DNA from 3 places in the Siphonobacter sp. SORGH_AS_1065 genome. Region 3 is predicted to be linked to each of the others. Evidence: riboswitches for the same ligand, from Rfam matches in the RefSeq annotation. Region 3 holds a riboswitch; each other region holds the start of a gene.
The links. A riboswitch is a leader RNA that binds a small molecule or an ion and turns the genes downstream of it on or off. The one in region 3 is predicted to bind cobalamin.
Positions count from the first base shown of each region.

Region 1: another riboswitch for cobalamin. It lies ahead of QE390_RS01995 (TonB-dependent siderophore receptor); the one in region 3 lies ahead of QE390_RS23755 (ABC transporter substrate-binding protein).
Region 2: another riboswitch for cobalamin. It lies ahead of metE (5-methyltetrahydropteroyltriglutamate--homocysteine S-methyltransferase); the one in region 3 lies ahead of QE390_RS23755 (ABC transporter substrate-binding protein).

Region 1 is NZ_JAUTAM010000004.1:286,678-296,691, forward strand. It holds gene QE390_RS01955 (PASTA domain-containing protein) at 1-417, shown strand, start outside; gene QE390_RS01960 (T9SS type A sorting domain-containing protein) at 456-2,294, shown strand; gene QE390_RS01965 (rhodanese-like domain-containing protein) at 2,582-2,884, shown strand; gene QE390_RS01970 (rhodanese-like domain-containing protein) at 2,952-3,251, shown strand; gene QE390_RS01975 (glycoside hydrolase family 130 protein) at 3,255-4,358, opposite strand; gene QE390_RS01980 (histidine phosphatase family protein) at 4,425-4,943, opposite strand; gene QE390_RS01985 (adenosylcobinamide-GDP ribazoletransferase) at 4,976-5,749, opposite strand; gene cobT (nicotinate-nucleotide--dimethylbenzimidazole phosphoribosyltransferase) at 5,739-6,755, opposite strand; gene QE390_RS01995 (TonB-dependent siderophore receptor) at 6,776-8,656, opposite strand; cobalamin riboswitch at 8,770-9,054, opposite strand; gene QE390_RS02000 (gluconate 2-dehydrogenase subunit 3 family protein) at 9,255-9,866, opposite strand; gene QE390_RS02005 (four helix bundle protein) at 9,929-10,014, opposite strand, start outside.
Region 2 is NZ_JAUTAM010000004.1:3,586,123-3,596,136, forward strand. It holds gene QE390_RS15555 (SGNH/GDSL hydrolase family protein) at 1-589, opposite strand, end outside; gene QE390_RS15560 (SDR family NAD(P)-dependent oxidoreductase) at 780-1,550, opposite strand; gene QE390_RS15565 (FUSC family protein) at 1,675-2,229, opposite strand; gene QE390_RS15570 (PolC-type DNA polymerase III) at 2,450-3,073, shown strand; gene QE390_RS15575 (hypothetical protein) at 3,179-3,310, shown strand; gene QE390_RS15580 (carboxypeptidase-like regulatory domain-containing protein) at 3,549-3,788, opposite strand; gene QE390_RS15585 (serine protease) at 3,785-4,732, opposite strand; gene pgk (phosphoglycerate kinase) at 4,934-6,124, opposite strand; cobalamin riboswitch at 6,406-6,621, shown strand; gene metE (5-methyltetrahydropteroyltriglutamate--homocysteine S-methyltransferase) at 6,929-9,238, shown strand; gene QE390_RS15600 (acyl-CoA thioesterase) at 9,323-9,709, shown strand; gene QE390_RS15605 (cysteine-rich CWC family protein) at 9,811-10,014, shown strand, end outside.
Region 3 is NZ_JAUTAM010000008.1:314,224-324,237, reverse strand. It holds gene QE390_RS23775 (bifunctional adenosylcobinamide kinase/adenosylcobinamide-phosphate guanylyltransferase) at 64-570, opposite strand; gene QE390_RS23770 (cob(I)yrinic acid a,c-diamide adenosyltransferase) at 567-1,145, opposite strand; gene QE390_RS23765 (ABC transporter ATP-binding protein) at 1,117-2,136, opposite strand; gene QE390_RS23760 (iron ABC transporter permease) at 2,133-3,170, opposite strand; gene QE390_RS23755 (ABC transporter substrate-binding protein) at 3,167-4,423, opposite strand; cobalamin riboswitch at 4,409-4,690, opposite strand; gene QE390_RS23750 (AAA family ATPase) at 4,708-5,268, opposite strand; gene QE390_RS23745 (YhcG family protein) at 5,504-6,505, opposite strand; gene QE390_RS23740 (DUF2911 domain-containing protein) at 6,763-7,602, shown strand; gene QE390_RS23735 (two-component regulator propeller domain-containing protein) at 8,825-10,014, shown strand, end outside.

The DNA.
Region 1 (10,014 bases), on a different contig from region 3:
CTGAGAAGTGAAGGTTTACAGGAAGGTAATATTCGTTACATCCCTGATATTGCCGAAAACGCCGTACTGGAACAGCGATATAATGGGCAGAAAATTGAACCCGGCACCCTTATTCCTAAAGGCTCTAAAATTGAACTTGTAGTGGGTAATGGCATTGGCAATACCGAACTTGACGTACCTAACCTCATCGGTGTTTCCCTCGATGAAGCGGAGTTAATCATTAAAGGCTCTGATTTACGGGTGGGAACTGTCCTGTATAAAGACGTTCCCGGAGCCGTTCGCGGAACCGTAGTTGAGCAACGCCCCGCCCCTGGTATTGGTGGCAAAATTCACGTGGGCGAAATCATTGACCTCTGGATTGCGGGCAAACCTGACATGGACACTGGTGAAGGAGCAACCACCCCTGAAAATCCTTAAGTTATCTTTTGCCCTCAACCCGGCAGTACGTTTCAGCTATGAATTTATTTTTAAAAATAGGCCGTGTCCTGCTGCTTATCATACCTCTTTTATCCGGGATCAGGAGCCTTGCCCAGGCTCCTTTTCAGGTTTTCCCCCTCACGCAGGCTCAGGAAAATGGCAGCCTACGGGGAGCTCGCACACAGGCCGTAAGCTTACCTTTTTTTGATGATTTTTCGATTACTCGAACGGGCATTCCAGACCCGGCTTTATGGGCATCGGGTGGTGGTACGGTGGTGAATAATACCATGGCCACAACCCATCCTTCTTTAAACATGGTGACCTTCGACGGCCTGAGACGCGACGGTACTCCTTACGATTTTAGTAACCAGTACGCTCAAGGATTGAGTGATTCACTTACCTCCCTGCCCATCGACCTTTCCTCGTACTCCATCAGAGACTCGCTTTACCTGAGTTTTCATTGGTTGAGTAAAGGGCTGGGCGATCAGCCAGACTCGGATGATTCCCTGCGGGTGCAATTCCTAACCAACGGTAACTTATGGCAAACGGTCTGGGTTACGAAGGGCGGACAGGTCATGAACGAGTTTGCCATAGCCATGATTCCGGTGAAAGCCGCTCTTTATCTGCACGCTGGATTTCAGTTCAGAATCGAAGCCTTTGGTCGGAAATCCGGGCCATTCGATGCCTGGCACGTAGATTACGTTTATCTGAATCGGGGTAGAAATAGTAATGACCGTTACATTAAAGACGTCTCCATTCGCCGCTCCATTAGCTCGTATCTGAAACATTACCGGACGATGCCGCTGGCTCATTACCTGATCAATCCGGCAGCTGAAACGGCAGACACCATTTCAACAGACATCACGAATCTTTTTAATAACAATAACTTTACGACCTTACGTTTTCGGGCTCAGGAAATGACCACAAATCAGCAGATTCAGAATTTCACGCAGACCATTTCCGAAAATATTCCCCAATTACGTTCGCAGGAAAAATTCGTTCGTCCCACCCCCTTACCTGCTTTTGGCGGAACCCGGGCCGTTATTCGTACTACGTTTGACATTCTTACCACTGACGACCAGAATCCCAGCATTCCCGGAGTCGATTTACGGAGAAACGATACGTTATCTTCCACCACCGAACTTTCCAATTACTTTGCCTACGACGACGGCACTGCTGAATATGCCGCTGGTATTAATCAGAAATACGGTTACGTGGCGGTGCGGTTTATTCTTCGCAAAGAAGACGTAGTTTCGGGCATTCGCTTTCAGCCCATTCGCTACAAAACCGATATTACCAATCAGTCGATAGCCGTTTATGTCCTTCAAAATCAAGGCAATAAACCCGGACAAACGATGACTCGACAGTCTTTTGCTATTCGGTATCCATCTGATCCACGAGGGTTTGTGGAAATGAAATTTCAATACCCTCCTGCCGTAAAGGACACGTTCTGGCTGGCTTATCAACAGCTATCGGATGATGTAGTAGCCATTGGACTGGACAAAAATACCCCTCAGTTTGCCAATCAGATTTATTACAACCTGGGCAATGAATGGGTCGGTAATACCACGCTGGCAGGAACCCTACTGCTTCGACCGGTAATGGGAGGGCAATCCAGTGAACTGATAACGGGGGTGGAAGACATTTCGGAAGACCAGCTCATGATTCATCCCAATCCTTCGGCTGGACCCATTCGCTGGAATTTAAGTGCATTTCGGTCCATCGAAGTTTTTGACGTTTCTGGACGTCGATTGTACGCCAACTCTAACGCTACGGATTCCACGGCGGATCTTTCCGGTTTACGAAGAGGACTCTACCTGATTCGTTTATCCAATGGTCGGCAATCATTTGTGAAGAAACTCGTGATAGAGAATTAATCGTCTTTCATCCAAAGCCGTTTTTTCGCTGGCAGTCCATCCTAAGGGTAATCGCTTTAGAGAACGAAAACCGGAGCGTTCATTACCTTTACTTGTCCCAAAGCATTACCCAACTTACTTTCATTCATCGCTCTCACATAAGCCAAAATAAGTTCTAAACCTTTCCTTATCTTATTTCTGGTTTTTGAAACATTTTGCTTGCTTTGCACTTTATACCTCTCACAGCTGTTTTGAATCTGAACAGGCTTAAAACCCCTTTTCTCATTCAACAATTAACTGACGAACACATGGATATTTCAGTGCAGGAGCTCAAGGAGCGTCTCGACAAAGGAGAAAAAATCAACCTGATCGACGTTCGTAATCCCGATGAATACGAAGAGCAAAACTTAGGCGGCAGACTAATTACTTTAGGCGATCTACCCGATCATCTGGACGAGCTAGAGCCTTTAAAAAACGAAGAAATCATTATTCATTGTCGTTCAGGGGCACGTTCAGGACGGGCTCAGCAGTTTCTCGAAAGCCAGGGTTTCACGAATGTTCGTAACGTTCTAGGTGGAATCTTAGCTTATAATGAGCTGGAATCTAAATAATTATGATTAATAATTTGATACCTCTTTAGACGACTCTAGAGAGGTATTTTTCTTTACGCACATAAGGATGGAACCTATCAATGCCTCTACCTTGAAAAGCCGGCTTCAGGCAGGCGATCCCCTTCAGATTCTGGACATTCGCACGCCTTACGAACGGGAGAATTTTTCCATCGGCGGTCTACACATTCCGCTGGATGAGTTACTCTTACGCGTGCATGATATTCCCGATTCCTGGAAGAATGAAGAAATCGTAGTGGTTTGCGGAACGGGGCTACAAAGTGCCATCGCCGCTCGGGTATTAGCCAAACAGGGTTTTACGAATATCCATAACCTGGAAGGGGGCTTACAGGCGTATGCCGTTGTGTAAGGGTTAATGAACGGCTACCGCAATTTTCGAGTCAGCCGTCCCATAATATAGAAACCACTTCTTTTTGAAGTACACCAATCCTTCCAGAAACACGACGTTATTTACCTGCCCAGTTAACTCGTAAGGTTTATCAGGAACGAAAAAGGGTTCGTCCATTCGGGCCAGAATCTGCGTCGGATCCTGTCCGTTCATTAAGATCTGACCTGCCTTATATACCAATGCATTTTTCTTTTCAGGCATGGGTCGGGCGGCGTTGTAGATCAGTAGAATGCCCTTGTCAGTTATTAACCCATAAGGACCGGGTTCTACTAACTGACCATCAAACTTATCAGGACGGGGCCGTACAATGGGCTTCAACGTTCCATCCGCTTCGGTTAGAGGTTCCCAGTGAATCAGATCATCGGATTGAGCCAGAAACAGGTTGGTGTCGCCAAAGTACATCCAGAACTTTCCATTTATTTTTTCAGCAATCACCTGATCTCCTTTTTGCCGGGCGACAATGGCTCCCGATTTTGACCATGTGTTCAGATGCTTTCCTTCGCCCAGAACCGGGCCGTGTTTAGTCCAGTTTCGCAAATCTTTGGACGTAGCCAGCATCATCCGGGCTGTTTTACCATCGTAAGCCGTGTAGGTCATTATATAACCACCCTGCGGGCTTTCAACAATGCGGGGGTCTTCCGTACCGCCTTCCCATTCGTATTTTTTCTGAGCGTCATTGCTGGGATAAAAAATGGGGTGTTTTTCTTTTTTAAAGTGTAGCCCATCTTCACTAATGGCTAATCCCAGTCGTGAAACCCCGGCATATTTCCCCAGTTTATCCTCAGCCCGATAGATCAAATGCACTTTTCCCTCCCGCACGACTGCCGCCGGATTAAACACGTCTTTTTCTTCCCACTTCACTTCTTTCTTCCAGATGGGATCAAAGAACGTTTCATTGGGCGTTGGAACCAGCACCGGATTGAGACTATCTACTTTTTCGAAGGGCAGTAAGGCCCAGTCCGAAACGGTTAATGAATCGGTAGCAGTTGATTCTGTTTTTTGAGTAGCATTTCGGCAGGCTCCCAGTGAAATCCCAACCAATAAAATAATATACAGACGTTTATTCATAGTTGTAGTAGGTAATAATTATGTCTGCAATAACACTAATAAACACAATTATCTACTACATAAATACTATAAAATTCGTCCTACCCATTGGTCAAGAGCAGGATTCGGGTGTAGGATAAACTGGTCAACCTGACCGTAATCAACCTTAATTTTAAAAATATTAGGGAGTGGAACGCCAATCAGATTGGCCCAGATGCAGCGTAATACCCCCGCATGCGTAACGATTGCTACGCGTTCGTAAGATTGTTGGCGTAATTCTTCCAGAAAGGCCTGAACCCGGTTACAGACCATTTCCAGGCTTTCTCCTCCGGGCGGTTGAACCCGAACAAAATCATTCATCCAGTCGGTTACTTCCTTTCCCTGCAAATCATTCCATAACTGCCCTTCCCAATCGCCGAAATTGATTTCCATTAATCGCTTCTCTTCAAGTAATAAAGAACCGGGAATCTGCTCAGCGAGCGTTACACAACGCTTTAACGGACTAGTATAAACGACATCAAATGGCTTTGTGAACTGCCTGGTAATCTGCTGAATTTCCTGATAATAATTTTCCGATAAATCCACCTCCCGTTGACCGTAACACATTCCTTTGGTATTATGCACGGAAGTGTGCCGTATTACAAACAAATCCATATGGCGTAGATACCCAGATAAAAAACTACTTCGCTAACCTGCTGAATCGCCCCGAGGCAATCGCCCGTGTAACCGCCAATCCATTTCTTAAAAAACCAGCTCAGCATTACTTTCGAGCCATAAGCCCCTAAAACAGCCAGAGCAAGCCAATAACTAGGCAGTAAAAAGAAGGTCAGGCCCGTAAATAAAACGCCTGGGAACAAGCCCTTCCAGCCTATACGACTCGATGTTGCGGCCCCTGATTTACTACTGGCTTCATCACGAACGTATTCGTGCGTTTCAGCGGCTATAGAGGCTATTAATCGGCTACTAATTTGCCCACAAAAGATGGTACTCCAGATGAGAGGCTCGGAAAGGGTAGCAATTTCTACCAGGATCAGGTATTTGAGACTCAATAACAGCCCAATACCCACGACACCGAATGTCCCCACCCGGCTGTCTTTCATGATTTGAAGAATCTGCTCTTTACTCCAGCCGCCGCCAAAGCCATCGCACACGTCAGCAAAGCCATCTTCATGGAAAGCTCCGGTCGTTAGTACACCCGCACCCATGCTTAAGAGAAGGCTGATGTTTTTGGGAAAGATAAGCGTACTACTGAAGTAAACGGCCAGCATAATGGCTCCAACGATTCCCCCAATCATTGGAAAATATTTACGAGACTGCCGCATTTGTTCGGGTCCATGCCCCACCCAGGCGGGGCATGGAATCCGGGTATAAAAAAGTACCGCCGTTAATAGGATTCGTAACTCATGTATCATTCTTGTGCGAAGAAATGCCTGCTTCGTTAAAGGTGGACATCTGATTCAGGAAAGCTACTGCACTTTTCAATAAAGGATATGCCAACGCACAGCCCGTGCCTTCTCCCAACCGTAAGTTCATACGAAGAAGCGGCTCCGCTCGCAAAAAATCAAGCAGAAGGCGATGTCCCTGTTCAGCCGACTGATGACAATAAATCGCATTTTCCAGTACATCAGGCTGCATTTGGCTGGCAATCAGCAGAGCAACGGTAGAAATAAATCCGTCGACTAAGATTATCATTTTTCTCGAACGGGCCGCCCGAATGGCTCCCACCATTTGAGCAATTTCAAACCCACCATACGTTTGAAGCATTTGGTAAGGGTCACTGCAACTCCCATTTACCCGGATGGCTTCCTTCAGAACCGTTACTTTTCGTTGTAATTGTTCTGGATTAACGCCAGTCCCTTTCCCTACGCAACTTTCAATGGGAAGGCCAGTAGCCATGCTCATCAATACACTCGATGAAGACGTATTACCGATTCCCATTTCCCCAAAACCAATCACATTGGAACCTTTATCGTGCAGTTCATTCACAATCATGGCTCCTTTCTCCAGACAAAACCGAAGCTGTTCTGAACTCATCGCTGGCCCTTTCAGGTAACTATTTGTACCGTAACCAGCTTTGGCGTGAATCAATTGCGTTTCTTCTGAGAATTCGGCATTCACACCCGCATCAACCACGTATAACTCCAGCTCATTCTGGCGGCAGAATACGTTAATAGCCGCTCCTCCTGCCAGAAAATTGAGCACCATCTGATAAGTTACTTCTGCGGGATACGCACTTACCCCTTCCTGAGCAATGCCATGATCTGCCGCGAAGACTACCAGAGCGGCTTTTCGTAACTCTGGCGTTTCGGTTTGCTGTATACAGGCCATGCGGAACGCCAGAGTTTCCAGCTGGCCTAAAGCTCCTAAAGGCTTGGTCTTATGGTCAATTTTATATTGTACTCTTTCTTCGAAGGACATAGGATCGATTATCTAATCTGCTAAAAATCAAACTTTAAGCCTATGTTGAAATTACGCCGACGGGTGTTATACCCGTAAACCTCAAAATACTGCTTATCCGTAAGGTTACGAACGTCACCGTATAGTTTGACGAAAGCATTGAACTGATATTCGGCATATACATCCAGTGTGGTGTAAGCGGCTAAGTCTACTATTCCAAGTCCGTAAACCTGCTCCTGACGTTTGCCCACACTTCGCACTGCTAAGGAACTGAAGAAGTGTTTTGTGAACTGATAGCCAACGGTTGCATTGCCCATCACCTTCGGAATTCGGAAAAGATTAAATGAGCTGGAGTCTCGACCATTAACCGTTTGAGTCACCCGACCCGTTACATACGTTAAATTACCCGAAACCACTAAATTTTTAAAGCGACTCGATACTTCAAATTCCAGCCCATGATCATTCTGGCGACTATAATTCACGTACTTACCGTAGGGTTCAACGCTTAATGACTGAAAAGCAATCACGTCTTTAATAGCCCGGTCGAAATAAAGAGCTCGTATAAATGATCGTTTATCCGTAGCAAATAACTGAACACCAGCCTCCAGCGAACGACTCATTTCGGGCTTCAAATCTTTGTTACCATACGGCGAATACAACTGATACAAGCTTGGGGCCCGGAATCCACTGGAAAGGTTAGCAAAGAATTTTACCTGATTGCTTAAAAGATAAGAAGGATTGATGGAATAAGTTGCGTTACTACCGTATAAGGAATGATGGTTATAGCGTCCGCCCAGTTCCAGAGCAAAGCTGGAATCGGTTCGAATCAAAGCCGTGGCATACGCACTGAATAAAGTTGTTTTCGCTAGATTTTTCTCTAAAGATGGAGCATAAGGATTGGTTTGAGCTGTATTCTGAGTCCGCAGATCAACCCCGGTAACGAGAGTTAACCAGCTAGTAGTCCGCCAACTGTTATAGATTTCTGCAAAATGACTATTTCCCTCAAACGTGGACTTGTCCTGAACAGAATTACGTTGGAAAGCCGAGAACGCATAATTTGCCGTCAGTTTTCCAGAAGCATAACTATAATCTATCCCTGTTCCGGCCAGTTTAAAGGTGTTACGGTAATTATAGCTGGGATCATCGGTTAGGGCTCCGGCGTCAATTTCATTTTTATACCCCGAATACAGGCCCCGTACCTTCCAGATTAGATTGGGAGAAAGATTAATACCGCCGTTTAAGAGAACGTTATCCTGCCAGAAACCATCGTTATCAAAGTTCTGATTTCCTTTCGCATCATATGCCGCCGAAAATCCATCGGAACGCAATCGGGTATATTGAGCATTGAAGTAACCTACTTTTGAAGCTCCATTCACACCGACGGTTCCCCGGAAAATACCATAACTTCCGGCCTGAACGGTGGCATGGCCTCCGATGGGTCGATACCCTTCTTTTTTAGTAAAAATGTTAATTACCCCAGCTACCGCATCCGAACCGTACAGGGTAGACTGAGCTCCCCGAATGATCTCAATTCGTTCGCATTCCCCAACCGAAAGCAGATTGAGATCAAACGTGTTATTAATCTGAGAGGGATCATAGATGGGTAAGCCATCGAGTAAAATCAGGGTGTTCCCTCCACCGGCTCCGCGTAATGAGACGGTCTGATTGGTTCCCAGCGGCCCCTGAGCCCCAACGATCATAACCCCGGCCTGACGGGTTAATAACTCCCCAAGCGATTGAGTAGCGTATTTTTGTAAAGTTGAATCGGTAAGAACGGTAACTACTTTACCCGTTTGGGATAATTTTTGTCCGGTACGATTGGCGGTGATGGTTACTTCTTCCAGTTGGGTATCCGGTTTTTGAGCCCAGACCTGCAAAGTTGTAATCAGGAGAAGAAAGGTAATTCTGGTAAATGTGTTCATGACTCCACTAATGATTAAGTAAGGAGTCTTTCGTAGAAAAGTGAATAGAAATCCGGCTGGGTGTTACCATCCAGTGCGTTGAAATTCATTCACGGCTTTTCACCCGAAAGCTCGAAAAGTATACCATTTCAGGCAGGTCTTCTGGCTCGTTTCATCTCAACCCCCACCTTCCCATACGTATGTACAGTGGCTTTTGGAAGTTGTGTTTGAGTTTGGAGTTTGGAGTTTAGTGTTTTGAGTTATGAAGGCTGTCAACTTTACAATCTTAACCCTAAACTCAAAACTTACCACTCTAAACTCATTAAAACTTACAGCTACGGGGATAGCCCCGGATTTACACCGGTGTTCCCTTTTCATTCAACAGAGTTTCTGCTGAAACCTAAAACGTGGGCAAAAGTATAAAAAATACTTAATGCTGACCCGGTCTTTTACCGAATCAGCATTAAGTATACCTTTCGTTCTACTACGTTTGAGAGATTTAATTTAGTTAGAAGAGGTTAGAGTTAGGTGTGAGGAGTTTGATGAAAACCTCTCATTTATCTTACTTTTTCAAACTAAATCAAACTTCTCAAACTACTGCTAACCTTCTCAAACCCCATTACTCATAACTCAGTCCGTATTGCTTCAGTACCTCTTCGGGCACTCCTTCCCAGTTGTTGGGAGTATTTCCTACGTAACCCAAATCGTTGAAGCCTATGCGGGTAGTATAAAAACCGGTTAAGGTCATGTCCCGCATTTTGTTAAAGAACGCAACGCCTTGAGAGAACTGAGGTTTCGCTTGTTCAGGATAGGCAATGTCATCCACGATTTCTATCTGCTGAGCTTTTGTAAGCTCCACAAATTTCTTGCTGAAGCGTTTTCGGCTTTCATTATCTAACCAGGCCAGCCCTCCACGAAGAGGAATTTGGTGTACGGGTTGATCTTTCACCATAAATTCAATGAAAGCCGGTACACCCGCTTGCGAGGCACTGCCCGACTTCTCGTCCGCCGGAAGAATAATGTCGCACAAAACGGTGAGGGTTTTCATTTCCTGAGGTGTAAAGAACTTATCAGCCATGAGTTTGGCATCCCGGATGGCTTCCGATTTCTGCCGTCCGCCGGGCACCACCAACGGTTTTTCGGGCGGAGCCGCTACCAGATCCGTAGAAGGAACCGTAGCCATGCCCAACGACCCCAAGGCAATCGACTTAAGTGTATCGCGACGTTTCATTTTGTTAACGTTTGGGGTTTTGTGTTTAGGGTTTTGAGTTAATATTCGCCTACTTCTACTAGTTACTCATAGTTAACCAAATCTTCTTCTAAAGTCGGTGGATGACTAGGTGACTGGTATCGACTTCCTTTTATCTTAGACTGATTCA
Region 2 (10,014 bases), on a different contig from region 3:
CCCGATCCGTCGTGAGAATGCCTTTTTCTTCGTTTTTAGGGTTGTTTTTCTGGCTGTAGTCCATGAATGCCTTGCGAAGATCAATCAGAGGTAAGTTATTCTTGGCGGCCAGTTCGCGAATAAACATACTGTATTTATTAAGGTCACCATCCTGCTGATTGGTGTTATCGTAACGCTCCCCAATGGTGGAAGGAGTTGTTAAGACCACTTTGATATTTTGGGCTTTCATCTTATCAATCAAAGCCTGATAAAACTTGACGAACTTATCAGGGTCCGTTCCCGTACCGGAGCTGGCTTTATGCCACACATCATTCACGCCCACCCAGATCACTACCACATCGGGCTTTTGAGCAAGGACATCATCTTCCAGTCGCAGGTACAGATCATAGACCTTATTCCCACCAATGCCTTTGCCCACTAACTCGTACTTGTTTTTGTCGAGTAAGGTGCCCAGTTTGGTAATGTATCCGGTAGGACTAACCCCAGCCTGCGTGATGGAGTCGCCAAAGAAAATAATCTTTTTAGGCTTATCGGCCCGGAAAGCGAAGAGGAGTGTGGTGAGACAGAGTAAAGCAAGTACTTTTTTCATTGGAGCGTATTAGAGGTAAGTAATGGATTGTTTTTAGTGGCTGCGGTTACTAGCCCATGTTTTACAACTGAACCCTGTATGGTTAACTAATGGTAAGATCTTACTAAAATGGTTTGATGAAACTAGCCAGGGCAACCGCAAAGTAAGCGATTTCCCCAAAGCCCTATCTTCATCAAACCATTCCAGTGTATTAATTATTTAAAGTCGTGAAACCACCGTCAATGGGATAATCTACACCCGTAATGAAGGCCGAAGCATCCGAGCAGAGGAAGAGAGCCAGTTGAGCAATTTCTTCGGGTTTCGCCATACGGCCAATGGGTTGCGTAGCCGACAACTTCTCGAACATTTCTTCTTCTTTGCCGGGATAATTTTTGGCGATAAAGCCGTCCACAAAAGGCGTGTGAACGCGGGCGGGAGAAATGCTATTGCAACGGATGTTATCCTTGATGTAATCCTTTGCTACCGACAGAGTCATGGCGTGAACGGCACCCTTGCTCATGCTATAGGCAAAACGATCCGGGATACCCACTAGAGCTGCAATCGAAGCCATGTTCAGAATTACTCCGCCACCCTGAGCTTTCATCAGGGGAATGGCTGCGAAAAGACTGTTATAGGCTCCTTTGATGTTTACATTATAGATACGATCAAGGTCAGCTTCGGTTGTTTTTTCGAGGTTACCTACGTGAGCAATGCCAGCGTTATTTACCAGAATATCCACGGCACCAATGCGAGCAAAAACGGCCAGCATTTCTTCCTGATTAGCCACATTTACGGCATGAACGGCTGCCACACCACCGGCCTGCGTGATTTCATCAGCAACGGTCTGAGCACCTTCCGCACTTAAATCAAGAATATGCACATGGGCTCCCTGGCTACCAAATAAAAGACTGATGGCCCGACCAATGCCGCTGCCGCCGCCCGTAATCACCGCCGTTTTTCCGGCAAGACTAAATACACTCATCCTTGTTAGCTTTTTATTACCTAAAGACCCTTTCGTCCGGGCTAATACCCTATGAATACTGGATTTTTCGGTCTGAATTTATGACTTTGCAAGTTTCGTGTATTTCCGGAAAGAAGCGGAAACTTTATTCGGCTTTCTTTTTGAAGAGGGAAAAACACCAGCCTACCGTAAAGGCGACCACGCAACCCAGCATAACTTCAGACGTGCGTAATAAGGCAATTTGAAGAGCATCCTGCCAGGAGGCTTGCTGGAAGATGGCGGGCGTCATGACCGCAATAACTGTTGACGGAGCCAGTTTCCAACTGGAAGGATATTTCTTGATAATCGTACTCATGAAGATCGCAACGGCAATGGCGAGGAAAAGTGAGTAGATGTTAACACCCGTCAGAACAATGAAAACAATACCAATCAGACAACCGCTAATAGTATTAATAATCCTAGAAATGGTATTACGGCGAAGATCGCCAAAATCGGGTTCAGAAACGATGGCAACGGAGATCAAAGCCCATTCTTTTTTCTCAATATGCAGTAGATCAAGCAATATCCAGGTAATAGCAGCCCCGAGTAGAATCCGGGAAGCGTATAAAAAAGCAACCTTTTTCAGGTCAAATTGGGCAATAATAGCTTTTTCTATTTCAATAAGTCGGCGTTTGGGGTTGATCAGCGTTCTTGACATCATAGCAATCATATAAACTTTTGAAGGGAAGTGTATTTCGTGGCTTTGTATATTATTAACGCAGAAAAGCTCGATTCAGTTTTCTGTAAATTTGTATTATTCTAATAATCTACGCAATCTTTTAAATAGATTTACAAAATAGCCTGTCAGCATTTTACGAATCTGCGTCCTCGCTTAACGCCGCCAGCCGCTTATCTTTGACCGCCATCTTCATGATTAACGCATGCCTTATTTAGTATTAGACCTTGAAATGACCGGCGGTGAACCCGGCTGGAATGAGATTATTCAAATCGGTGCCGTTTTATGCGACGACCAGTGGAATGAGTTAGGAACGTATCTAACGAACGTTTACCCGGAAAATGAAGAAGCATTTTCGGAATATTCGGCTCGCATTCACGGCCTGACTCTGGATGATCTGGAGGATGCTCCCATGATTTACGACGTCATTCCCGAATTTGAAGAATGGATTCTGGAAAAGCTGGGCCGCTTGCGGGGACGGACGCAAACGGTTGATAATTCGCAATACCTGCGGGACGTTATCATCAGTGGTCAGTCGGTAATCAACGATATTAACTTTCTGCGTTTTGCCTATCGGGAGGAAAAGCTGAAATGGCCGTTTTCCAATAAGTTACTGGATTTACACACCCTAGGTTACTTTACGTTCGAAGTGCTGAAAGCCAACGGAAAACCCACGCCCAAGTCGCTAAGCTTGAAAGCCATTGCGGGTTATTTTGGGCTGGAACGCGAAGATGCGGAATTCCATAATGCCCTGGAAGACGCTCAGCTAACTACGCAATCGTTCAAGAACGTTTTTGCCCTGGCGAAGAAGTTCAAAATACAGGAGTAATAAAAAAAACGCTCTTTCGGGTTTTGAAAGGGTAGAGACGCGACTTTATCACGTCTGGGTAAGAGGCGGTTATTGGTGCTGATTGGGATTATAAATCCCTGTCAGATGGCTTTCGAATTACAAATCCGAAAGAGCGAAGGTCTCTTCGTTGGGGAGAATCATGAAGGAAGTTATGGGACTGTCATCCAGAGCGAAGCGAAAAACCTCGGTGGAGGATGCGGCCTTACCTATCATTAGTAACTGCTAGGATTTACTTGCGAAACTGTGTGATAGTAAACGCCGTTTAACCCGAAGTTTTGGTTTTGAAAGGGTAGAGACGCGACTTCATCGCGTCTGGGTAAGAGGCAGTTTTTGTTACCTCTGTATAACTTCCATCTCCCGGCCAGACGCGATGAAGTCGCGTCTCTACTTATGAACTGCAAGAATAATAAAAAACTAGCCCTGAAATAACTCAGGGCTAGTTGGCCTTCCTCCCTTACAAAACAAATGTCTGACTCGTAGCCGGAACGTGTACGGTAAAGCTTTTTTGCTGAACCGTTGTAGTAACGAGTACCTGATAATCTCCGGGTTGATTTAATCCTGAAAGGGTAAACTTCCCGTTCGCATCCGTTAAGGCTGCCACTTCGGCAAACGCTCCCGGCCCTGACTGAATCAGAATGGTCGCGTCCGAAATGGGTTGATTTTGCTGAGTTACCAGCTGTCCTTCAATGGTCATGAACCTAAGGCTTTCCAGTTTTGAATGTTATCATATACCGCCTGCACAATGCGGGTAGCCGAGTTACCCGAGCTGTGCCCGTTCGTGTGAATGCCCACTGCATATCGACTTTCGCCCACTTTCACCCACACGGGGCAACCGCTTTGTCCGCCCGCTGTATCAATCTGATAAGTAATGACCCGGGCCGAAACCGACGAGGCTTTCTGAGCCATCCACCACAGCTGATTACCTCCTTTGTCACCGGGGTAACCACCAACGTTTAAAGCATTCGCTTTGAGATAATTATCATCTCGTACCGCAAAACCAAAATACCCAACGGTATCGCCAAGGCGGGCATTGGCAGGAAGGATAATGGCTCCGTAATCGTTATTGCGGTTTCTGCTTTGCGTCCAGCCCGTCACACTTCTAAAATCAGTAGCAATAACTGAGCCATAGGGGCGGGAGGCATCATTTAATCCGGCTATTACTTCAATACTTTTCGCCCAGCCTCCATGCTCGTGCATGAATACGCAGTGACCTGCTGTAATGACTGTTCGCGGACCAACCAGATAGCCCGAACCAATCCAGCGGCTACCATCCTGAGCGGTCATTCGTAAAGCCACAATAGCTCGCCAGGGGTAAGTCGTGGTAGCTGTGATTCGTACACGTTCATCCGGGTAAATCACTACTTCCGACAGCAGTTCTTCTTCGGGGTAACTGGCATAATAGGCATCTTTCAGGGGTTCCTGCTGACCTGTCAGGCTGCCGGATTCCTCCGTACTAAAGGCAGATTCTTTGAGATTATTGGGGCTGGCGGTTTCGTCATCATCCTGAGCCGTGCGACCGGGGAAGTAACCCTCTACTTTTTCAAGCGTATCTTCAGTTACTTGAGGAGCTTCGAGCGTGAGTGTTTCACCCTGAAAAGGATCATTCGAAAGAATGGAGGTGCCATTTTTAGTAGCCATTTTCTGAAATTGGTTTAGGTTGAACAAGCGTTTACCTTGTTAGTAAGGTGTGACAAAGGTTCAGCTAAAATGGATTTCAGGAAATACCACAATTCAGTGATTCCAAGTGAATAAATAGAGCTGGTCGTGACTTTTTATTCAAGGGGTGAAATAAAAAAGCCGACCCTTTTTACAGAGTCGGCTTTTTCTAAGCATTTATTCTTAAGCTTCCAGAGCAGCTACTCCGGGAAGCGTTTTGCCTTCCATGTATTCCAACAGAGCACCACCACCAGTAGAAACGTAGCTTACGCGATCACCGTAACCCGCGTTATTAACCGCAGCGGCAGAATCACCACCACCAATGAGGGAGAAAGCTCCGTTTTCTTCCGTTGCTTTCACTACGGCTTCTGCAATGGCGTTCGTTCCAACGGCGAAGTTCGAGAATTCGAATACGCCCATCGGACCATTCCAGAGGATTGTTTTCGATTGTTCTACAATTTCCGTGAACACGGCAATGGATTGATGTCCAATATCCAGACCTTCCCAGCCTTCAGGAATCTGACCGGAAGGAACCGTCGTTTTGGAAGCATCGTTCGAGAATTTATCGGCCATAACTGTATCCAGAGGCATAACTAGGTTTACACCTTTTTCTTTCGCTTTCTCGATCAGTTCCAGAGCCAGCTCCATTTTGTCATCTTCGTGAATGGAATTACCAATCTGACCACCCAGAGCTTTCGTGAAGGTATACGTCATACCACCACCTAAGATGAGGTTATCAACTTTATCGAGCAGTTTTTCGATCACCAGAATTTTATCGGAAATCTTAGCACCACCCATAATGGCCGTGTAAGGACGCTCTACGTTATCCAGAATGCGTTGAGCATTATCCAGCTCGGCCTGCATAACATAACCGCTTACTTTATCCGTGAAGAACTGACCGATAACCGCCGTAGAAGCGTGAGCACGGTGAGCCGTTCCAAAGGCATCGTTTACCCAAACGTCACCCAGTTTAGATAATTTTTCGGCGAAAGTTACGTCCCCCTTTTCTTCTTCTTTGTAGAAACGAAGGTTTTCGAGTAACAGAATTTCACCGGGTTGCAGAGAGGCTGCCAGGTCAATGGCCTGCTGTCCAATGGCATCATCCGCAAATTTCACGGGACGGTTGAAGATAACAGACAGGGCGTTTACTAAGTGCTTAAGCGAATACTTTTCAGTAGGTCCATCTTTCGGACGGCCCAGGTGAGACATCAGGATAACCGAACCGCCGTCGTTAAGAATTTTTTGAATCGTCGGAATGGTTGCTTTGATACGGGTATCATCGGTGATTTCATAACGGTCATTCAGGGGAACGTTGAAATCAACGCGGACAAGAGCCTTTTTTCCGGCGAAATTGTACTGGTTCAGCGTCTTCATCAGTAAGAATCAGATGTTTAAATGAGTAATGATTTGACAACTCTTATTATACGTGTTGATGAGTCGGTCGAGAAAGGAACAAAATTATACATTCGGCCAAACTTCCCTAAACTTCCCTTCTTTTTAACCTTTAAGTGATAATTTAGATTTGATAAGTTATATTTTTACTTCTTTAATTTATCTTTTGCCAAGTAGAAAAGCTCTGTTCCTCTTCATCTTTATTATAACGGCAGAACCGGAAAAGGGTTTAATCCTTTATATTTGCTCCGTTCTTTGTAACGCCCGTCAATCGGATGGTTGGTTTCATTAGCAGATCTTCGCTGCTAAAGGAATGAAAAAGGAATCGTGTGAAAATCACGAGCAGACGTGCTACTGTAAGTATCTGTTTCGAACCTCGAAACAAGTGCATCCCAGATTTCCCATTGTTCCCTGAGGAATGAGAAGGGGGGAGTCGCATGATACAAGCCAGGAGACTTGCCAGCCTTCTCAATGGTCATACCTTCACGCATAGGGTCTGATTCACGCATTGATTTTACAAATTTCTGATTACCCAACTCTGCTCACTGCCGGTCCCGAAACTGGCAGGTTTGCGGTTGTGCCTGAATTGTGCTGATTTTGAAACCATCGAAGTCGGACCAGGAAAGCTATACCCTTATAGCAGAGGCATTAACTCCGTCATTCGCGTGAACGGATGACGACTCGTACGTTACTAATGCGGAATCAGTGATTCGTAACAATTCACCGTTTTTGGCGGGTTGGGTGTTTCGAAGGCGTTTTGATAAACCCTTTTTAACACAAAAACACATGGTTACTCACAACCTGGGCTACCCCCGCGTGGGCAGCAAACGCGAACTGAAATGGGCCTGCGAACAATTTTGGGCAGGAAAGATTTCGAAAGACGAACTTCTGTGGGCAGGTCGGCAAATTCGCCGACAAAACTGGCAGACGCAATTACAGGCAGGTCTGCAATGGATTCCTTCCAATGACTTTTCCTATTACGATCAAGTGCTGGATACCGCATTAATGGTGGGAGCCGTGCCCGAAAGGTATCAGGCGGTTATTGATGGAAAAAACAATCGGGAACTGGAGATTTACTTCGCCATGGCTCGCGGAATCCAGAAGGCCGAGCTGGACATAAAGGCGATGGAAATGACGAAGTGGTTTGATACCAACTACCACTACATCGTTCCCGAATTTTTGAAAGATCAGCAGTTTAAACGGTATTCCGATAAGGTCATTCACGACTTCGAAGATGCCAAGCAGATGGGTATTCTTACCAAGCCCGTCATTCTGGGGCCGGTTTCATTTCTGTTATTGGGTAAGGAAAAAGAAGAAGGTTTCCACCGAATTGATCTGCTCAATCGGTTATTACCCGTTTATATTGACGTATTACGCGAACTGAGTTACCGGGGGGCAACTTGGATACAGCTTGACGAACCTTGCCTGACGCTCGATTTGTCAGCTAATGAAAAAATCGCTTTTCAGCAGGCGTACCAGGCTATTCAGAAAGCATTACCTCAGGTTCAGCTTCTGGTGGCGACTTACTTCGAAAAACTAGGTGACAATCAGTCTTTGGCCCTGCAATTACCCGTATCTGCTTTGCATATTGACCTAATGCGTGGACCTGGACAATTAACCTCCATTCTGGCGGATCACGAATTTGTTACTTCCACTAAAATCCTTTCGCTCGGCGTAGTGGATGGGCGTAATGTCTGGAAAAATGATTTCAGCCAGTCGTTGCAATTGCTGAATGAAGCCATTGCCAAGCTAGGCAAAGCCCGTGTTTGGGTGGCTCCGTCCTGTTCGTTATTGCATGCTCCTTACGATCTGGATTTAGAGAAAAACGAAGAGGTATTGACACCGGAAATCAAAAACTGGATGGCATTTGCTAAACAGAAATTGCAGGAAGTAACCACGCTGGGTCAGTTAATCGAAGGCGAAAATCTGGAGCTATTAGCAGAAAATCAGCAGGCCATAGAAAGCCGAAGGACGAGCTCGCTGATTCATAAACCAATTGTAAAATCCCGCGTGCAAGCGGTTCAACCCAGCGATTTCGAACGGAAGCAAGCCTTTACGATTCGTCAGAAAATTCAGGAAGCAAGTCTTCAGTTACCGCTGTTTCCCACCACCACGATTGGCTCCTTCCCCCAAACCGAAGAGGTTCGTCAGTGGCGGGCGAAGTACAAAAAAGGTGATGTTACTAAAGAAGAATATGAGGCTTTTGTGGAGGGAGAGATCGAAAAATCCATTCGTTGGCAGGAAGAAGTCGGGCTTGATGTATTGGTTCACGGTGAATTCGAGCGAAACGACATGGTTGAATATTTTGGCGAACAGCTTTCGGGTTATGTGTTTACTCAATTGGGCTGGGTACAGAGTTACGGAAGCCGTTGCGTAAAACCGCCCATTATTTACGGAGATGTCGAACGGCCTGAAGCCATGACGGTTCGCTGGACGACGTTTGCTCAATCCAAAACGGCTCAATTAATGAAAGGCATGCTGACGGGACCAGTAACGATTCTGCAATGGTCGTTTGTGCGGGATGACCAGCCGCGTAGGGATACGGCTTTTCAGATCGCTTTGGCTATTCGGGATGAAGTGCTGGATCTGGAAAAAGCAGGAATCAAAGTCATCCAGATTGACGAACCTGCCATTCGCGAAGGCTTACCCTTACGCAAAGCCGACTGGGGCACTTACCTGACCTGGGCCGTGGATGCGTTCCGACTCAGTGCCGCCGGCGTTACCGATCAAACGCAGATTCATACCCACATGTGCTACTCGGAATTTAATGACATTATCGAGGCTATCGCTCGCATGGATGCCGATGTCATTACCATCGAAACGTCGCGTTCGCAGATGGAGTTACTCGATGCGTTTTCGAACTTCCAGTACCCGAATGAAATCGGGCCGGGGGTGTATGACATTCATTCGCCCCGTGTACCCAGCGTGGAAGAAATGGCACATTTGCTGGAAAAAGCACTTCGAACCATTCCAGCTCGTAACTTGTGGGTCAATCCCGATTGCGGACTAAAAACCCGCCATTGGGCCGAAACTGATCAGGCTCTACGCCACATGGTCGCTGCCGCTAAACAATTGCAGCAAACCGTGAAAGCGTAGGAGTTTAGCGTTTTGGGTTTGGCGTTTAGAGTTAATGTTACATTGAACTCTAAACGCTAAACCCAAAACTCAAAACCATTTTCCATGTCACTCGAAGAAAAAATTAAGGCGGCGGAGACCCGCGTGTTTAAGGCCGTTTTCCCGCACACAACCAACCATTACGATACTTTATACGGCGGTATGGCCATGCAGTGGATGGACGAAATCGCCTTCATTACCGCGACCCGTTTATCCCGAAAACCCATGGTAACCGTCTCCAGCGACCGCATTGACTTTCGGCAGGCCATTCAGGCAGGGATGCTGGTTGAATTGATTGGGAACGTCGTACACGTGGGGAACACCAGTATGCGAGTGAGCGTGGAGATTTACGTAGAAAGCATGTACGCCGAAGGCCGCGAACTAGCCATACACGGCACCTTCACCTTCGTAGCCATAGACGCAAATAAAAAACCAATTCGAATTTTGGAGTAATGTTTAGGGTTTTGAGTTTAGTGTTAGGAAGTTCTTTTGATAAGAAAAGAATTTACGTCGCAAGTATTAACTCAAAACCCTAAACTCCTAACTCTAAACATATGAATAAACATGCCCTTGAAGGCTGTCCGCGTTGTGGGCAGTTATTTACCTGCAAACTCAATGCAAGCTTAAAATGCGACTGCAATCAGATCGTATTAACGCCGTCGGAAATGCAGTACATCCGCGATATTTCGATCATGGATTATGACAGCGGCTGTTTGTGTCTGAATTGTTTGCAGGAGTTACAGCAGGAGGCGAGGGCA
Region 3 (10,014 bases):
ATCCGCGACACAGTCGCGTACGAGCATAGTCTAAAGGTTGAAATTCTGAAAGAAGTTAATGATTTATTCCTTCAAAACCAATGGTAACCCTGAAACCATGAAGATAGCTTCTGACGCTTTCTCCGCTACGTATTGATTGGCCCAGCCTTGTAAATCAGTGAATTGGCGACCTAGAGCCGTTTCGGCGTGTAAGCCCATCCCAATTTCATTGGATATGATGATCAGCGTTGCAGGAATTTGTAACAGAGCATCAATCTCAGCTTTGAAAGCAGCTAAGGTTGATTCAAGGTGGCTGTCATGGTCCATGAATAAATTGGTTAACCATAAGGTAACACAATCAATTACCACGACCCGATGAGCCAGGGGCAGTCCGGCAAGATTTTTCTCGGCTTCCAGACTGGTCCATTCAGGACCGCGTTCCTGCTGGTGTCGCTGGACCCGTTCGGCAAATTCATCATCCCAAATTTTAGCCGTGGCTACGTAAACGGGATTTTCTGACCAAGCCTTAGCCCGCAACTGGGCGTAACGGCTCTTGCCGCTGCGGGCTCCTCCCGAGATATAAAGGATCATTCGGCAGATTTAAAACGTTTGTAAAGGAATAATTGCCATTTCTCCTCGGCCACTCCCGCCTGATCCATCTCGGCCCGGGCCAGGGTAAAAAACAGATCGGACAAACGATTAATATAGGCTGGAATGGCCTCGTGAACCTCATCCGTTTTAATCAGGGAAACCAGTCGGCGTTCGCCCCGACGCATTTGCGTACGAATCATGTGGCATAGGGCCGACACTTCATTCCCGCCGGGTAACAGGAAGTAATCCGAAGGAGAAGTCATCGCCGCCTCCAGTTCATCAATCCAGTTTTCGCAAAATTCGGCTCCGTCTACGGGCATAGGATTCTTGTTTTCTTTTTTCGCATCCGAAGGGCGAGCCAGATGCGACATCATGTCCATCATGTCCTTCTGAATCTTATGAAGATTGCTTTGCCAGGCATGTTCATTGCCCAGTTTCACCCGTAACAAACCAATAGTTGAGTTGACTTCATCCAACGTTCCAATGCATTCCACGCGAACATTGTCTTTATCAACCCGGCTGCCGCCAAATAATCCCGTCGTGCCTTTATCTCCTTTTTTTGTGTAAATCTTCATTGTCAGTGCGGTATGAATACCGATTGGAAAGTTCCTGTAATAAATCGTGAATAGAAGTAACGAAGGTTTGTTCATCAATAAACCATCCTTCGTTGGTAACTTGAACGGAATGTCTGGCCGATGCCTGAATTTGATACCCTTCACGTGACAAGGCCCTTCGCGTCCAGAAGTAAGCGGCTGAATTACCCTGTAAACCCAAGGCTGGTCCCGTTGGAGCCGGATACATTTGAAACGTTCCGGTGGTACGGTCAAACGCAAAACCAGAAGCAGCGAACGTTCGCTCGAAGGACCCGTTGAGGACTAAATCTTCGGGAACGCCGTGCTCAAATTCTCCTTTAGCTCCCAAAAGCCATAATTCATCCGCTGCCTGAAGGGCCAGGTCCAGTTCGTGCGTAGAGAGCAAAATAGCTTTCCGGGTTTGTCGGGCCAGTTCGTGTAACAACCGCATCAGTTCCACGCGGCTGGGTAAATCGAGATGAGCCGTGGGTTCATCCAGTAAAATCAAATCCGTGTCCTGAGCCAGGGCACGAGCCAGCATTACTTTTTGACGCTCGCCATCGCTTAACTGAGGTAAGCGTCTGTTTATGAACGACTGAGTGCCTGTTAGTGCCAGAGCCCATTGAACTCGCTCCTGATCCGCTGAAGTTAAGCTTCCGAGCCAGTTGGTATAAGGCGTCCGACCCAGAGCGACCAGTTCACCAACGGTCAAATGACCCGCTTCGACCCGTTCGGTTAAGACCAGACTTAATTTTTTAGCCAGTTCAGTCGGCGGAATATGAGAAAGTCGTTTATCTCCTAGATATACGTCCCCCTCTAAGGCATTTTGTAAGCCCGAAAGGGTTCGCATGAGCGTGGATTTTCCGGCTCCATTGGGCCCGAGTAAACACACGAGTTGCCCTGCCTTGAGCTGAACGGATAAGGGTCCCGCCACCCGATGATTGCCATAACCGATGCTTAAGTGACGGGTATGTAATAACAGGTCTGCACTCATGAGAAAGAAGCTCTGAGGTTATGACGACTAACAATCATCCAAATCACGACCGGAGCCCCAAGCAAAGAAGTAACAACATTGATTGGTAAAACCGACTGGGTGCCGGGTAACTGAGCAATGCTATCGCAAACCAGCATTAAGATACTACCGATTAATCCACTGGCCGGGATGAGAATGCGGTGATTGGAAGTGCCCAGCAACGAGCGGGTTAGGTGTGGTACGGCAATCCCAATAAAGCCGATGGGTCCGCAAAAGGCTGTGATACTTCCTGTGAGAATGCTGGTACTGGCCAGAATGATGGTGCGGGCCCGGCCTACGGTTAAGCCCATACTACGGGCATACGCTTCGCCGAGTAATAAACTATTCAAAGCCTTGGACGAAGCAAAGGCGAGTATTAATCCGAAAATCACCACGGTAGAAAGCACAAGCAGATGATAATCTACCACACCGCCCAACGAGCCAAACGTCCAGAGCAGGTATTCCTGCAATTGTTCGGGTTGACTGAAATACTGCCAGATGCTAATGATGGAAATCGTGATGGTTCCCACCATCACACCAACAATGAGCAAGACGACATGATCACGTATCCGTCCGGCAATTGACAAGACTAGTAATAACACCATTGCTGAACCCAGCGAGGCCATGAATACAATCAGCCAACTGCCTGAAATCCCTAACTGACGAATGGCATATAAACTCGTTACACTTCCGCTACCTAACATAATAGCTGCCACCCCCAGCCCAGCCCCGGCGGTAATGCCCAGTTCCGAAGGTCCCGCGAGTGGGTTTCGGAATAAGGTTTGCATTTGTAACCCACTTACCGACAGTCCCCAGCCCACCAATACGGCGGTAAGGGCTTTAGGCAAACGAATTTTTTCAATAATGAAAAGCCAGGCCGTTTGTTCAGATTGTTGGGTAAAGAGAATACGGGCCACTTCCCTGGCTGGAATCGATACCGAACCAAGCGTAAGGTTTACTACGAAACACACCACGCTCAGCAGAATCAGCAGGCTGAATAACAGCGGTCGGGTCATTGCAGTTTTTTGTAGTAATACAGCTCGTAATCGGGTAAAAGCTCCGGGTGCAGAATCTTAATCAGGTCGGATAAAATCAGATGCGGATTAACCGCTCCCGACTCCCAGTAATCATTCGATCCACGAGCATTGGTCCGTTTGCTGTAGTTATAGAGTTGACCCGTTTTGAAAGCCTTAAAATCTCCGTAACGGCTATCTTTATCAAGAATGTCTTTCTTCGTATCTCGACCGCTAATGCCGACATTCAACCAGTAATCCGCTTTCAAACCAATGGGATAAACGGCTTCAAAATTGAGAGGTAAGCTTCCCGTTGCCTTGACTTTGTCCCAGTGATAGGTAGTGCCCGCGTCCCGAAAAAACTGAGCCATATAGCTATCTCCGTTCGGAACATACCAGGCATCTTTATAACTCGTACCCGTGATAATGCTGGGCTTGTTTTTTAGGTTTTTAGTCAGGCCCGCCAGGCGTTTGTATTCTTTTTCAACCTCAGCGAATTTCTGATTAACCAATGCTTCTTTATTCAGCAAAGCCGCCATCAGTTTTACCCATTCTGCCCGTCCCAGCGGCGTATTTTCTACCCATTCGGAGTTGATTAACACCGGCACGCCTGCTGCGTTCAGGGTCTGGTACCGATCCATGCGGGCATTAGGTTGCCCTACGGTCATTACCAGATCGGGTTTTAATGCTACCAGAACCTCTTCGTTAAGTGTCTGATCTTTGCCGACCTGCGTAATTTTCTTTTCATTAATCCGTTCAATGACTTTGGGTGATGATACGTATTTCAAATCGCCCAGTCCAATTAATACGTCTTCTGCCGAGAGAAAACTCAGCAAACCAATGTGGAGTGAAGACATCCCGACCATGGTTCGGAGGGGAATTTCAATAATCTGCCGATCTGCATACCCTTTGGGCCGGGGCGTACCGCGTTGCAAGAGGATGTAACGAGCGGTATCCGTGGATTTTTCAAAGGGGCTGAGAATATCGACTACTTTATAGTTGGGTCGGTATTGAATGCGGAAGCCTCTGGCGTGGCTAAGTTTTACTTTTTCGGGAAAGTAATCCTGTTTAACTGAAATGTCGCCTTGTTCAGAGACGGAAGAAGTAGTACTGCATTGCGTAAAGCCTGCCATACAGCCCAGGCTAATCAGCAAACCGAAAGCCCACCGGGTCATTGTTTCCCGGCTGGAAAAAATAGAATAATGCATCATGGTTCGTACCAGCTTTTCATCCGAAAGCTGTCGGGGGTTAACCATCAAGGCAGGTCTTCTGACTCATTCCCTCCCAAACTCCTTCCCAAGCTAGGCTCAGTGGATGTGTGTTTGGAAGTTTTGTGTGTAGGGTTTTGAGTTTTGGGTTTTGAGTTAGTCTGGCCTTTGACAGAATCAACACAAAACTCTATACTCAAAACTCATTCAACTCAACTGGAATTTACAGCAGCGGAGACTGTTTCGGGTTTACACCGAATTCCCTTTTAAATCCCTTCCTTATGCAGGAGGCATACCTTCATGTATGAATGAAGGGGCAAATCTACGAAGAATTAACGGGCGGGAAAGGCTTCAACGGAAAGAAGTCCTGTCAGAGCAGAGGTGATGAAAGTAACTCGCTCATTTACTGGACCTTTGGATAATTCCAGTAACTCATACCCGCAGGTTTTGTAAACGCTGGCGATGGCCTGATAAAGCTCCTGTGCTTCCTGAAAACTTTGCCAGCGTTCGTCGTCGTTTACGTAAATTTCCAGCCAGGGTGGTGTCATAACTACCTGGTTATGGTACCGATAACGCCGAGCAGCTTTCAGGAAATCTTTGGAGACCGGTAAGCCGCCAACTTCCAGGTAAGCAATGATATCGGGAATGCCGCGATCAAAAAAGGTTAGCTCGGAAGGACTGTTTTCGAAATCCGTAATCATGGCCTCCAGAGCCAGCCGGGCAAAGCCTTCCAAATTTTTCCAGGGAACTAAGTCAGATTGAAGCTCCACTTGCTGGCGAATTAACCGACGGGAAACTTCTGCGGAAGTGGCATACCCCTGTTTTTGCAAAGCGTCAATTAAGGTAGTTTTCCCCGCCCCCGGTCCTCCAGAAATCACAATTCGATGCCTCATTTTTCTAAAACTAAAGGATAGTACATGTCGATAAAATCTTGTGTACCCGTTATTTCAGAGCTATAACCCATATTTAGGGAACAATGCTATGAACATGTAATATTTTTCTCCAGAGCCAGACAGAGCTATTTCACCCTCGCAATCAGGCTGAATTTGCTTCCCGAAAGCAATAGTTAATTGTTCTATTCGAAGGGTTCTGCGGTGGTGCTGGTCTGGGGTAAGCTTGTATTGCTAATCAAATGTTATCCAATTTTTCGATTTCTTTCTTCACTTCTTCCAGCAATTGCTGCTCGGTAGGTAAATAGAGTTGGTATTTACTGGTAATGATGGTTTTGTTACTTTCAGGCAAAGATATTTTGACCATTGCATCATTTTTATCGGTGCAAAGCAAAATGCCGATGGTGGGATTTTCAAACTCCTGTTTTTCGTAGCGGTCGTAATAATTTACGTACATCTGCAATTGCCCTAAATCCTGATGCGTGAGTTTTTGAGTCTTTATTTCAATCACTACGAAACATTGTAACAAGCGGTTGTAAAATACCAAATCCACAAAATACTCATCCCCGTCGATATGGATTCTTTTTTGCCGGGCTACAAAAGCAAAGCCATTACCCAGTTCTAAAATAAAATCCTGCAAGTGGGTAATGATAGCCGTTTCCAGGTCTTTTTCGTAATACGATGCTTCTCTTTTAAGCCCTAAAAACTCCAGAACCATTGGGTCTTTAATGATCTCTTTGGCATCGGTGGGTTGTTTTTCATTTCGGGCTACGGCCAAAACGGCCTGTACGTCATTGCTCAACAAAAGTCGCTCAAATAACTGACTGTTGATCTGGCGTTCGAGTTGCCTTGCCGTCCAATTGTTTTTTTCAGCTTCTGCTATATAAAATTCTCTTTTGTCTTGATTATCAATACGAATAAGTAACCTGTAATGAGTCCAACTGAATTGCGAACGCAGTGCGTTCGTAATTGGGAACGTACGGTAAAACTGCCGATTCATCTCTAACTGTCGCACTGAAAATCCGGTCCCAAATTGGGGTTGAAAAGTATCGGATATGGATTTTATCAAAAAGGTCCGGTAAGTAGCCCGGTCTTCGCCCTGCTGCTCTTCCTCAACTATTACTTTTCCAATATGCCAGTACATCAGCACTCGCTCAAAGTCCACACTGCGTATGGCTTTTTGCTGGGCATTGGCAATAATGGACTGAATTTGTGATAGGATATTTTTATTCAAATGCATGGGATGGCTTGTTAAAACTTTCGCTTTGGCAATTGGCCAAATTAGTCAAAGTAGCTAAAAAAACAATGGTCGTTTTTATGCAGACTTTATAGGGCATCAACGATTCCGTAGCTTATGGACGAAGAATGAAATAGCACTTTCACCTGCTCTTGGGGATGCTCAAGCATTTTTTTCTGGAAGTTACTGGATGTAATTTGCGGACGAATGAGCTGAAGTCAGTTTCATCTCTTGATTGCAAAACATCTTTATAATTCATTATGAAAAAAGTTATTATCTGTCTGGCCAGTGCCTGTTTATTATCAACAGCGGCGATGGCTCAGGATATGAAGTTACCTTCTGCAAGCCCTAAAATCAGCCTGACCCAACAATTTGCTACGTCTAAAATCGAGCTGGAATATTCTCGTCCTTCGATGAGAGGTCGTAAAGTATTCGGTGAAATGATCCCTTACGGTAAAAGCTGGAGAACCGGAGCCAATGCTTTGACGAAAATCACGTTTGGTGAGGACGTTATCTTCGGCGGTCAGAAAGTGGCGGCGGGTGCGTATAGCTTATACACCATTCCCGGAAAAGACAGTTGGACGGTTATTCTGAACAGCGGCCTTCAAAGCAAGGGCGAGCAGTTTTTTGATGCGGCGAAAGACGTAGCAAAAGTTACCGTTAAGCCCGTTGTTTCCAAAGAAAATTACGAAACGTTTACGATTGATTTAAATGATATTACCAGCTCGTCTTTAACGCTGAATATTCGTTGGGAAAATGTAAAAGTCCCCGTGAAGATTGTGGCGGATAACCAGGAGAAAATCATTGCTTACCTGGAAAAGGAACTGAAGGGAAGTAATCCTCCCTACCAGGCCGCAGCGGGTTATTTCAATGAAGTGAATTACAAGTTAGAAGATGCCATCACCTACGCGGACAAAACGCTGGCAGTAAACCCTAACGCCTTCTGGATTCATTCTCTGAAAGCTCAAATTTATTCCAAATTAGGAAAGAAAAAAGAAGCTATTGAATCGGCTCAGAAAGCAGCAACAATGACGAAAGGTACTGATTTTGAGTTCGAATATGCTCATAAATTGGATCAGTTGAAAAAAGGAGCCAAGTGATACTGCTTGCAGCAGAATTGAATACGCATGCAAGGGAGGTTTTCTGCCCCATAGAAAGCCTTCCTTGTATTGTTTTTAGTCGGATTTGGTGTGGAAAAGTTCTGCTTTAGGTCTGCTTTTGTCGAGAGCCATTACTTTCAGTATGTATCATCATTTTTTCGTAGAGACGTAATCAAGTCGCGTCTAGCTTTCCATACCATGACTGGTGCCTCACCAGCCACGGCATAAACAACAACCCCGGAGGAGTTAAACACGGATAGCCCCAGGCTGGATAGCCCCGGATTTCATCCGGGAAAGCAATTTCCCCAAGATCAAGTAAGGCCGCAAAAGGTCATAATCTCCTTCGCTTCGCTCTGGATGACAGATCGCATTGTAAACGCTTCCACCTACGCCCTCTCGAACGGAAGAGAGCCTACCTACTTTTAATGTAATGTCAGTTTCTCGCAGTCGCTCGGCTCTGCCGAGTGACTACCTAGCAGTAGGCCTCTGGCCGTCTGAGGCAAATAAAACGACAGAACGCTAAAGAGCTCGCCTAATTTAAAAAGCTTTGACTACCATCGGCCAGAGGCCTAGCTATTCATTCGTCACTCGGCAGAGCCGAGCGACTGCGGGAGGGAATGCTGGAATGTCCCCGGATGAAATCCGGGGAAGCAATTTCCCCAAGATCAAATAAGGCCGCAAAAAGTCATAAGCTCCTTCGCTTTGCTCGCAAACAGTGGTTGGTGTCTCACCAACCACGGCATAAGGATAGGATTCAACGATTCTAAATAGTTTCTTAAATCTGCCTAAAAATTATCTAGGTAAGCCAAAAACATAACGTTTATCTTACTTAAGGTTTAATTGTAAATACTTAGATAACGATGACTAAACTTAAAACCCCTGATTTATATAATCTACAGTTTAGCAGTATCGTTTAATGAATTGAAGGTTCAAATTGTTACTATTTATAAGAAACAATCTAATTCATCTAGTAAGCAATTATGTCTTTATTAATAGCTTAAATTACTTAGTGTATTTTGTTTGCCAGTGAGTTTATTACATTCAATGGTTGCTTCCTAAGTCTAATTGATTGGGAATAAGAAGGTAAGCTAGCCTCTCTAGAGTTCTTACGATCATTCTACATAAAATTGCTTAATTTTAAGGCTATTTTTTCTCGGACTTACTTCGGTCATTGCCGAAAGTCTTCGTTTAGATGATACGGATAAGTAATAAAAAATATCAAATGAGGGGCAGGGAAGGACGCATAACGTTCACGAGCTTACTTGCCTTGGTTATTCTGTTGCTCTTGCCTTTAATAATGCGGGCGGAAGAGCCCCATTCAGGTCGGGTGCTAAATTATTCGCTTAAAGACGGCTTGTCGCTAGGAGTGGTAAACAGTATTCTACAGGATAATCAGGGGCAGATGTGGTTTGCTACCAGCGATGGTCTGAATCGATTCAATGGAACGTCTTTTCAGGTTTTCAGGCATTCTTCTGCTCAGACCAATACGATTGCCGGAAATTACATCAAAAGCATTTTTAAAGATCGTCACGGAACCCTCTGGATTTCTTCGAGGGACGGTTTGAACGAGTTTATTGAAACGGAAGGGCAATTCAGGCGTTACCATCCGCAGCCCGAAGCAGGGGAGAAGAGCAGTGATATTAGTGACATCTCGCAGACCAAAGACGGGAATCTATGGCTTTCGCTGAATGGATCGGGTTTTGCCTCTTTTCACGTCAACGACCATCGATTTACCTATTATACTCAGAAAACCTTAGCAGGACTTTCGACGAATGCGATCTTAAACGTATTCGAAGATTCGAAAGGGTTACTTTGGCTGGGCACTCGCGAGGGGGGCATTGATTTGTACCAGATTGACGCTCAGCGAAGATTGAAGAAAGCGTACCTCGATTACAGTCAGGTTCCTAAAGCCCGGGTTCACCGAATTTTTGAAGATCATCAGCAGAATATCTGGATTGCTACGGCCAAAGGGCTGGTGTTATTCAAACGCAATGAGTCCCGATTTTATAAGCTCAATTTACCCACCGACTCGGGCAGCGAAATTTTTCTCTCTTTCGTAGAAACCCGGCAGCATCAGCTTCTGATTGGCGTGCAGGAAGGCGGTTTATACCGAATTGATTTAAGCCAGCCCCGACGGCCCGAAGCGTTGCGGCTGGAACGGGTAAAGGCTTCAAACCAGTCACCCATCACCGGGCGTTCGGTACAATCGCTTTTCATTGACCGGGATGAAAATGTATGGGTAGGTACTTACGGTGATGGCGTCTATCTAATCGGACATGAGCCTGAAAAATTTGCCCTGCATACCCAGCGAACCAGTCCGGCCAAAGGTGAAAATTTCATGCGTTTTTATGGCATGTGTCAGGACAAGGAGGGGAAACTATGGCTGGGAACAGACGGGGGCGGTATTTTTAA